DNA from 3 places in the Leptolyngbya sp. NK1-12 genome. Region 2 is predicted to be linked to each of the others. Evidence: predicted binding sites of a transcription regulator. Region 2 holds the regulator's gene; each other region holds the start of a gene.
What was found. Region 2 encodes HrcA, which represses chaperone genes, less so after heat shock. Its sites were predicted from a motif close to ANTTAGCACTCNNNANTNNNGAGTGCTAANT; they were not measured.
Positions count from the first base shown of each region.

Region 1: the regulator HrcA is predicted to act here: its motif matches at 1,252-1,282, upstream of groL (chaperonin GroEL).
Region 3: the regulator HrcA is predicted to act here: its motif matches at 1,255-1,285, upstream of groL (chaperonin GroEL).

Region 1 is NZ_CP053586.1:564,776-568,032, forward strand. It holds gene groL (chaperonin GroEL) at 1-1,221, opposite strand, end outside; gene HJG54_RS01940 (hypothetical protein) at 1,392-1,538, opposite strand; gene HJG54_RS01945 (Gfo/Idh/MocA family protein) at 1,944-3,050, shown strand; gene HJG54_RS01950 (Uma2 family endonuclease) at 3,061-3,257, opposite strand, start outside.
Region 2 is NZ_CP053586.1:2,126,132-2,129,388, forward strand. It holds gene HJG54_RS08690 (hypothetical protein) at 1-160, opposite strand, end outside; gene HJG54_RS08695 (rhodanese-like domain-containing protein) at 513-866, shown strand; gene hrcA (heat-inducible transcriptional repressor HrcA) at 1,088-2,188, shown strand; gene chlG (chlorophyll synthase ChlG) at 2,299-3,257, shown strand, end outside.
Region 3 is NZ_CP053586.1:6,127,843-6,131,099, forward strand. It holds gene groL (chaperonin GroEL) at 1-1,243, opposite strand, end outside; gene groES (co-chaperone GroES) at 1,563-1,874, opposite strand; gene HJG54_RS26345 (hypothetical protein) at 2,300-2,458, opposite strand; gene HJG54_RS26350 (hypothetical protein) at 2,455-3,144, opposite strand.

The DNA of each region.
Region 1 (3,257 bases), 1.6 Mb from region 2:
CTCTTCGACAGCCGCCTTAGTTGCATTGAGGGCATCTTCGAGGCGCAGTTTGCGATCCTTAAGTTCGGTTTCGGTGGCTGCTCCTACCTTAATGACCGCAACGCCGCCAACCAAGCGAGCCAATCGCTCTTGCAGCTTCTCAGAGTCATACTCAGAATCGGTTTCGGCCAACTCCCGGCGAATCTGGGCAATCCGGGTCTCCAGCGCATGTTTATCGGGCGCTTCGGCCACAATTGTGGTGGTGTCTTTGGTAATGGTCACCTTGCGGGCATTGCCCAATGTCTCTAACGTCGCCATATCGAGACTGAGGCCAATATCCTCTGAGATCATTTGCCCACCTGTCAGAACGGCGATATCTTGCAGCACCGCTTTACGCCGCTCGCCAAACGAAGGAGCCTTTACGGCCACTACATTTAGCACACCCCGCAGTCGGTTCACCACCAGTGTTGCCAATGCTTCGCCTTCCACATCTTCAGCGATAATCAGCAGCGGCTGACCGGCGCGGGCAATTTTTTCTAGAACGGGAACCAGATCTTGAATGTTGCTAATTTTCTTATCGGTCAGCAGAATCAGCGGCTTTTCCAGTTCGCAAATCATCCGCTCAGTATCGGTAACAAAGTAAGGAGAAATGTAGCCGCGATCGAACTGCATCCCTTCGACGGTTTCCATCTCGGTGGAAAGCGACTTCGATTCTTCTACCGAAATCACACCATCTCGGCCAACTTTGCTCATCGCTTCGGCGATCATCGCGCCCACTTCCGGATCGCTGCCAGCAGCCACGGTTGCCACTTGCTCGATCTCATTGCCCTCGATCGGCTTCGCGATGGCGGCAATTTCTGCCAAAATTTGTTCCACAGTCTTCTCAATGCCGCGCCGCAAACTGACCGGATTGCTACCTGCTGCGACGTTTCTCAGCCCTTCGCGAATCATGGCCTGAGCCAGCACCGTTGCAGTGGTCGTGCCATCTCCAGCCAAATCTTTGGTTTTAGAAGCCACTTCTTGAATCAAACGAGCACCCGTATTTTCCAACGGATCTTCCAGCTCAATTTCTTTGGCAATCGTGATGCCATCGTTCACGATTTGAGGGGCACCATACTTTGCCTCCAGAACAACGTTGCGGCCCTTAGGTCCCAGAGTAATCCGCACCGCATCGGCTAGGGCATTAACACCACGCTCCAACGCCTGACGCGATTCTTCATCAAATACAACAATTTTGGGCATAGATTTCGGTTCCGATCTCTCCACTGTAGACTTTAGCACTCAAGTCGATCGAGTGCTAAAACCCGACTGGAGGGAATCCCGAACTCCAACCACCCAACAGGATGTTGGTCCAGAAAATTCTGGGTTCAACCGCTTTTTAGCTCGAACACTGCCAGGAGCTAAAATAAAACCTAGTTTAGTTGAAGTACACAACTTAATGTTTTCTGCCCCATACTGCGACACACATCCAATCGCGCCTGAGCCTGCCCCACCAGAAACACCAGGCTGACTACCACCACCATCAGCAATACCTTTTCTCCATCAATTCTCAGCAGCATTTGGCCATGTCCAAAGGAAGAGCAACAAAGGTACACATAACTTTACCGATTGGTAACATGGCTTTTGTGAAGTCGAAACCCGATTGTTGTGAAGCTCTAGTAAAGAAGCGCTTAAATCGCCCAGAGGTGGATCGCTCAGTTTGAAACCTTATGCTTTTGGAGGAACACTGCACCTTAGCATTATTGAGCCATCGCAATCTTTTGGCTGTTGACGCAGTGCAATGTTATCAACTGTGTCAGCAATATTGAATGTCATGATGTTTTGTCATATTGTGCTGCCGAGGCGAGTATTTACAGTCATGCGTAGCTGAAATCCCACTGACTTCGTAGCTCCTGACTCCTGACTCCTGACTCCTGACTCCTGTTCTGCTGTACGATCGCTCTGATGATTGAACTAAATCAGGCATGGCAGATTCTCGAATTGGTGTTGCTGTCGTTGGTACCGGCTTTGGGCAGAAAATTCACATTCCCGGCTTGCAAATTCACCATCGTACAGAGGTTGTAGCAGTCTACCACCGAAATTTGGACAAAGCGCAGGCGGTAGCGCAGTCGTTTCAGATTCCCCATGCGGCGCAAACCGTGGAAGAAATTGTCTGCTTGCCAGCAGTAGACGCAGTGGCTATTTCAACGCCTCCTTGCTTGCATTACGAGATGGCAAAAACGGTTCTGGAAGCCGGCAAACACCTACTGCTCGAAAAGCCCATGACTCTGGATGTAAAAGAAGCCATTGAGCTGTACCAATTAGCTCAGGCTCAAGGGGTGGTGGCGATGATGGACTTTGAGTTTCGGTTTGTACCCGCGTGGCAGCACTTGGCAGAACTGTTGGCGGAAGGCTATGTGGGGCAGAAGCGGCTAGTGAAGATAGACTGGCTGGTTTCCAGTCGAGCCGATGCAACTCGCCCTTGGAATTGGTATGCTCGCCGGGATCAGGGAGGTGGAGCATTAGGAGCCATTGGTTCGCATCTATTTGACTATATAGCCTGGTTATTTGCTCCGGTTGCGCGGTTGTGTGGTCAGCTCAGCACTACGATTGCCACTCGTCCCGATCCCATTACCGGCGAAGCGAAGCCAGTTGATGCCGACGACACCTGCACACTGATGCTGGAATTGACCGATGGAACGCCCTGTCAGGCTTGTCTCAGTGCCGTCACCTATCAGGGGCGAGGGCATTGGGTAGAGGTGTATGGCGACCGTGGCACGCTGGTTTTGGGCAGTGACAATCAGAGTGACTATGTGCATGGCTTCAAACTGTGGGGCAGCCAAGCGGGTCAACCATTAACCGAACTGGAGATTCCAGCTCGCCTCGCGTTTCCCACTACCTATCCCGACGGTCGCTTAGCGCCGTTTATCCGAGTAGTCGATCAATGGGTCCAAGGAATCGAGCAAGGCCGATTACTAGCACCCTCGTTACAAGAGGGGGTGTATTCTCAGTTACTGATGGATTTGACTCATCAATCGCACCAGACCAAGACTTGGGTAGAGGTGCCTCCACTAGATTCAATCCTCTCCTAGAGATATCGGGCTAAAGCTGATTGGGATCGATACCACGTTGCTGCAATTGGTCCATTAGTGCTTGCAGCTTAATTTCAGCTTGTTCAGCTCGCTGGCGTTCTTGTTCAGCGCGTTGACGTTCTTGTTCAGCGCGTTGGCGTTCTTGCTCGGCTTGTTGCCGCACTTGTTCAGCCCATGCTTCCGCTTGTTCGGCACGCTCTTCAGGAG
Region 2 (3,257 bases):
TCACGACGGCTAAAAAATGTTCAAACTGAGCTACCTTCACTCGCTGTTGCATTTCGATGAACAGTTCAGGCCGCTGAGGCTGACTAACGAGCATGGTCAAGTAGACAGCGGAGGTGATTACAATCGCTTGAACCAGTTTATTCAGCATATTATTCAGCATGACAAACTCTCCTCTACCACAGCCCATATAATGCGCTCTAAAAACAAGTACGGGCATCCGCACTTCAACCCATTTTTAAAGTTGGCGATACTTAACTGCTTGCGGATAGCAGCTCAGAGAATACACGAGTCCTCCTCTTAAGTTTGCGATCATAGCGGATACAACGGGGGATTGACATTTTGATGATTAGGCCAATCGCTAATCAGATGGTCAATCAGAGGACTGAATCCAATTTTAGAATCCTTCAAAACCGAGAGTTCAGATTAGTTCAGACTTGCAGCAGGGGAATTCACCCGATAAGTTGAATAAGTAAGACACACATTTAAAACTTTAAAACCTCTTAGAAGCCTACATGTTTTCAGCCTCCAACCCACCCATTGCTGCCATCAGCGTTACCGAATTAGCAGAGCGGATGACAACCCAGCCTGGTCTCCAATTGATTGATGTACGTGAGCCAGATGAAGTGGCGATTGTCAAAATTGACGGATTTGTTAACTTGCCCTTGAGTCAATTCGCGAATTGGTCGGAACAGATTCAGACCCAGTTTGACCCCCATGCCGAAACTATTGTGCTGTGTCATCACGGAATTCGTTCCGCTCAGATGTGTCAATGGTTACAGCATCAAGGCTTTACCTGTGTCAAAAACGTGACTGGTGGAATTGAGGAATATGCGGCAGTTGTGGATTCCACCCTTGCTCGCTACTGAGGCTGACCCAAGGCTGACCCAAGGCTGAACTGAAGCTCGAAACAAGGCGCATGCTTTGCCGAAACCGAACAAACGGCACCCCAAAACCAGCTCAACCCGATTACAGTAGTGTCATAGGTGCTAGCATCACTGGTTCAGTAGGTTTGGATAGATCAATCTAAATCTGGCTGGATTTGAATTTAGAATCTGCTCGATAAATAAATCTGTTTATTGTTTCTACTATGTCCACGCCATTCAAGCTCAGCGCTCGTCAACAACAGGTGCTTGGAGCCACAGTTCGTCACTATATTGCCACTGCTCGCCCGGTAGGGTCTGAAGCGTTGGTAGACGAGTTTAATCCGCGAGTCAGTCCGGCTACGATTCGCAACGCGATGGGCTATCTGGAAAAATCTGGCCTGCTGTATCAACCCCACACGTCAGCGGGACGGGTGCCTTCAGATTCGGGCTATCGGATTTATGTGGATCAGCTCGTGACACCTTCAGATACGGTGGCGCGACAGGTGGATCAGATTCTGTCGGACCAGCTCAACTGGGAAGAATTGAGCATCGAAGCGCTGCTGCGGGAAGCGGCTCAGATTTTATCTACTTTGAGTGGCTACATTGCGCTGATCACGGTGCCCCAAACCAGTCAGTCCCAACTGCGCCATTTGCAGCTCGTGCAGCTCGATCCGGGGCGCGCCATGCTGATTGTTGTGTTGGATTCCTACCAAACCCAGTCCACGCTGATGTCGTTGCCCCAGCCAGATCCGGATCATGGCTCAGATCAAGCCAGTGATGCTGACCATCTTGACCGGGAACTGCAAATTCTCTCTAATTTCCTCACCGCTCATTTGCAAGGCCGCACGCTGGGCGAAATTGCCATCCTAGATTGGAGTGAGCTGGGCCGCGAGTTTGAACGCTATGGTGAATTATTGCGCACCTCAATGGCCGAACTGAACCGCCGCTGTCAGCTCTCGGTTTCCACCCAAATCCTGATTCGAGGCGTAGCTGAGCTATTGCGACGCCAGCCAGAGTTTTCAGAAGTGCAGCAGGTGCAAACAATCCTGCAGGTGCTAGAGTCGGAAACTGACCAGCTCTGGCCGCTGATTTTTGATACGACTGGGCTGGATGAGTCTGGCAGACGAGTTACGGTGCGGATTGGGGCAGAAAATCCGCTGGAACCGATGCGGACTTGCGCCTTGATTTCGGCCACCTACCAGCGCGGTTCGGTGCCTGTCGGCAGTGTGGGCATGCTGGGGCCGACTCGCATGGTGTATGAGAACGCGATTGCGATTGTGGAAGCAGCAGCCAACTACCTGTCTGAGGCGTTGAGTCAGGAGTAGGGGCAGCAGAGCGGCTGAAGTGCAAACTTGGCTTCAGAGCGGCTCACAATAATGCGGTAGTCTAGTAGATTGGACACGCTGTTTATCCCAGCGACATTACCTTGGTCACCATGTCTGAGCCATTACTAACTCCAGAATCCAACAGTGCTTCGACCAATGCCTCAACCGTGGCGAATGGGGCACCTGACGCAATGGCGGCCGATCGTAACGCCAAAGCCCGCCAGCTTCTGGGCATGAAGGGAGCGCAGCCCGGAGAAACCTCGATTTGGAAGATCCGCTTGCAGTTAATGAAGCCGATTACCTGGATTCCCTTGATCTGGGGTGTGGTTTGTGGCGCTGCTTCTTCTGGCCATTTCACCTGGACAATCGAGAATGTGCTGATTGCGGCGGCCTGTATGCTGCTGTCGGGGCCACTGATGACGGGTTACACCCAAACCCTAAATGACTTCTATGATCGCGAAATTGATGCAATCAACGAACCCTATCGCCCGATTCCCTCAGGGGCAATTTCGGTACCGCAGGTGGTAGCCCAGGTTCTGATCTTACTTGGAGCAGGAATTGTCTTGGCCTATGGGCTGGATGTTTGGGCCGGTCATGAGTTTCCTACCATTACCACAATCGCAATTGGCGGTGCTTTTCTGGCCTACATCTACTCGGCTCCCCCGCTAAAGCTGAAGCAAAACGGCTGGTTAGGGAACTATGCCCTGGGTGCGAGCTATATTGCGCTGCCTTGGTGGACTGGCCACGCCTTGTTTGGCGACTTGAATTGGACGATTGTGCTGCTGACCTTGTTTTATAGCTTGGCTGGCTTGGGCATTGCCGTGGTTAACGATTTCAAGAGCGTCGAGGGCGACCAGCAGCTTGGCTTAAAGTCCTTGCCGGTCATGTTTGGGATTACAACGGCGGCCTGGATCTGCGTTTTGATGATCGATGTGTTCCAATCAGGTATCGCTGCTTACTTAATGGGAATTGGTCAAAATCTTTACGCGGTGCTGTTGATCTTGCTGATTATTCCCCAGATTACGTTCCAGGATATGTACTTCCTGCGGGATCCGCTGAAGAACGATGT
Region 3 (3,257 bases), 2.6 Mb from region 2:
TGCCACCACCGGGAACGATACCTTCTTCCACAGCAGCTTTAGTGGCGTTGATCGCATCCTCTAGGCGCAGCTTGCGGTCCTTCATTTCGGTTTCCGTCGCGGCCCCGACTTTCACCACAGCGACACCACCTGCCAGTTTCGCCAACCGCTCTTGCAGCTTTTCTTTGTCATAGCTAGAGTCGGTTTCTTCGATCTGACGGCGAATTTGCTCGCAGCGGGCCTTCACGGCTTTCTCGTTGCCGTCGGCCACAATCGTGGTGGTGTCTTTGGTGATAGTGACGCGGCGAGCCTGACCCAGCATCTCCAGCTTGACGTTTTCCAGCTTTAGACCCGTATCGTCGCTAATCACCTGACCGCCGGTGAGAATCGCCATATCCTCCAGCATCGCCTTACGCCGATCGCCAAAGCCAGGAGCCTTCACAGCCGCCACGTTCAGCACACCCCGCAGTTTGTTCACCACCAGGGTTGCCAGGGCTTCTTTCTCGATGTCTTCAGCAATGATCAGCAGAGGCTTACCGGACCGGGCCATTTGCTCCAGCACTGGCACCAGGTCCTGCACCAAGGTGATTTTCTTATCGGTGAGCAGCAGGTACGGCTCTTCGAGAACCGCTTCCATCCGCTCGGTGTCGGTGGCAAAGTAGGGCGAAATATAGCCCTTATCAAAGCGCATCCCCTCGGTAATTTCCAGTTCGGTGGTCATGGACTTGCCCTCTTCCAGAGAGATCACGCCTTCCTTGCCCACCTTGTCCATGGCTTCGGCAATCATCTGACCGACTTCATTATCGTTACCGGCGGAAATGGCTGCTACCTGAGCGACGGCCTTGGAATCATTTACCGGACGGGCATGTTCGGCAATGCGTTCCACTAGATGGTGTGTAGCTTTGTCAATGCCGCGCTTGAGGGCAATTGGATTGGCACCAGCAGCCACGTTGCGCAGACCTTCTTTCACCATTGCATGGGCCAGCACAGTTGCGGTTGTGGTTCCGTCACCAGCAGCATCATTCGTTTTAGCTGCCGCTTGACGCAATAGCGAAACGGCTGTGTTCTCGATGTGATCCTCTAGTTCGATCTCTTTAGCAATCGTCACACCATCATTGATAATCTGCGGCGCACCGTATTTTTTCTCTAGCACCACATTGCGACCTTTGGGGCCGAGAGTAACGGCAACCGCTTCCGACAAGGCATCAAAACCGCGCTCTAGCGCTCGACGAGCTTCATCACTGTAGGTAATTGTCTTAGCCATAGCCTTTAACTAGTTCTAAGTGTTGGGTTTTGAGTGTTGAATTAATCGAACCAGGTGTACTAGTTTGAAGTGTTGAGTTTTGAAGTGTTGAGTTCATTGAGTCAGGCACAAGCTTTGGACTTTATCTAACCCAAAGTTTAGAATTCAACCTCACCCAACTTAATATCAAATCCGATTAAACGCCCTAATCCCTTAAATGCTGATTGTACAGGCGTTTTGGCAAAACATTGAATTGTACAGGCGTTTTGGCAAAACGCCTCTACGTAAATTCTGGCGGCTCAACCGGATTTGATATTAAAATTCAAAACTCAAAACTTTCTTAGCTGACCGTTGCCAAAATGTCCTGTTCGCGTAGAAGAACATAATCCTCGCCGCCGAGTTTGATGTCGGTGCCGGCGTATTTGGAGTAGAGTACATTGTCACCGACTTGGACATCAATGGCTTGGAAGGAGCCGTCTTCATTGCGTTTACCAGGGCCGACCTGTACTACTTCCCCAACTTGGGGTTTTTCTTTGGCCGTGTCGGGTAGGATAATTCCGCCTGCGGTTTTCTCTTCGGCTTCCCGCACTTTGACCAAAATTCGGTCGCCCAGCGGTTTAACGGTTGTAACCCCTAAAGAAACAGTCGCCATAGATAGTCTCCCAACGTTTCCGTTAGATTGTGCGAATTAGTTTGACATAGATTGAATAACAGGATGAGACATACAGGAGGAAATCTAGATTGCGAAGCTACAATGCTAGATTGGACTGTTAGCCTCAAACGATGCTACCTACATCGGCGTGACAGTAAAGATTCAAGCCAGGAGGTATTCTCTCAACTTCTAGATGCTAATTTAGCCGTAAGACGTAGCAGGTGGCAATAAATTGGGCTGTACGGTTTGCCGAACTTACTAAGGAGAGCAGTAAATGGTGAATAGTGAGGGGTGAGGGGGAAGGGGTGAGGGGTGAGGGGGAAGGGGTGAGGGGTGAGGGGTGAGGGGTGAGGGGTGAGGGGGAAGGGGGAAGGGGGAAGGGGGAAGGGTGTTGACTATAAAGCGCTCGGGTTAGTAATTAGCAGTTATTCCTGTTCAAGTAGGTAGAGTTGCAGTGCGGTCAAGGGTGCTCGCACACTGCCCGCTAAAACGGCGGCCATGGCCACAATTGCATAAGCAGGCGGCAGCGCAATTTCACCCCGATGAAGACTCTCTAGATGAAGACTCTCTAGATGAAGACTCAATTTTGTGCGGCCTGATTCGGCTGGGAGAAATTAGATGATTCGGCTTGCCGTTGATTGGATTGGTTTGCCATTAATCGTTCTAGCGTTGCATTGAGACTATAGAGTTGACTCAGAGTTGCGTCTCTAGAAAGATTATCTCGAATATTATCTCGAATCCTTTGTTCGAGGATTTGAAGCTGTTGCTGAATGCGTTCAAGTTGGGCAGATGAGATCTCCGGAACTTGTTCAATCAGTGTGCGGGCTTGTTCAGATAGTTCTTGAGTTCGCTGGTTCAATGAGTTGAGCTGTTGTTCAAGGCGTCGGACTTGGTCAGGGTTGACTCTGCTTTGTTCTAGTGTTCTGACTTGCTCGCTTAACTGGCGCTGTTGATTGCGTAGACTCGCCTGTTCATTATGCAGCATCAGTGTGATTCCAGCTAGCGCACCGCCTAAGGCGAGAATTGCCGCAATCAATGATCCAGTTAACCAACGCATTTGTTTGCGCAGTTTATTGGTTTCATAGGTGGATAGGCGAGCGTTTGCGCTGATTGACTGGCGTAGCTCGTGCAACTCCTGAGTCAGTTTCGCTAAGGCTTGATTTGTTTGGTTGAACGAATTGTCTGAAATGTGAGAGTTAGAGCCATTATCGAGTTGAGAAGAAGTTGAGGAGTAATCGCCGTCGTAGAGCAGAGTAGTCTCTTGTTCCATATTGCCTCACCTCGTTGAGCGAGTTGGCTCAGCATTCTGATTCTGGAGAAGGCTCCCCACTGCGGAAGAGCCTTCACTGACTAATTGGCTAAATTAGCTTGCTAAATTAGCTT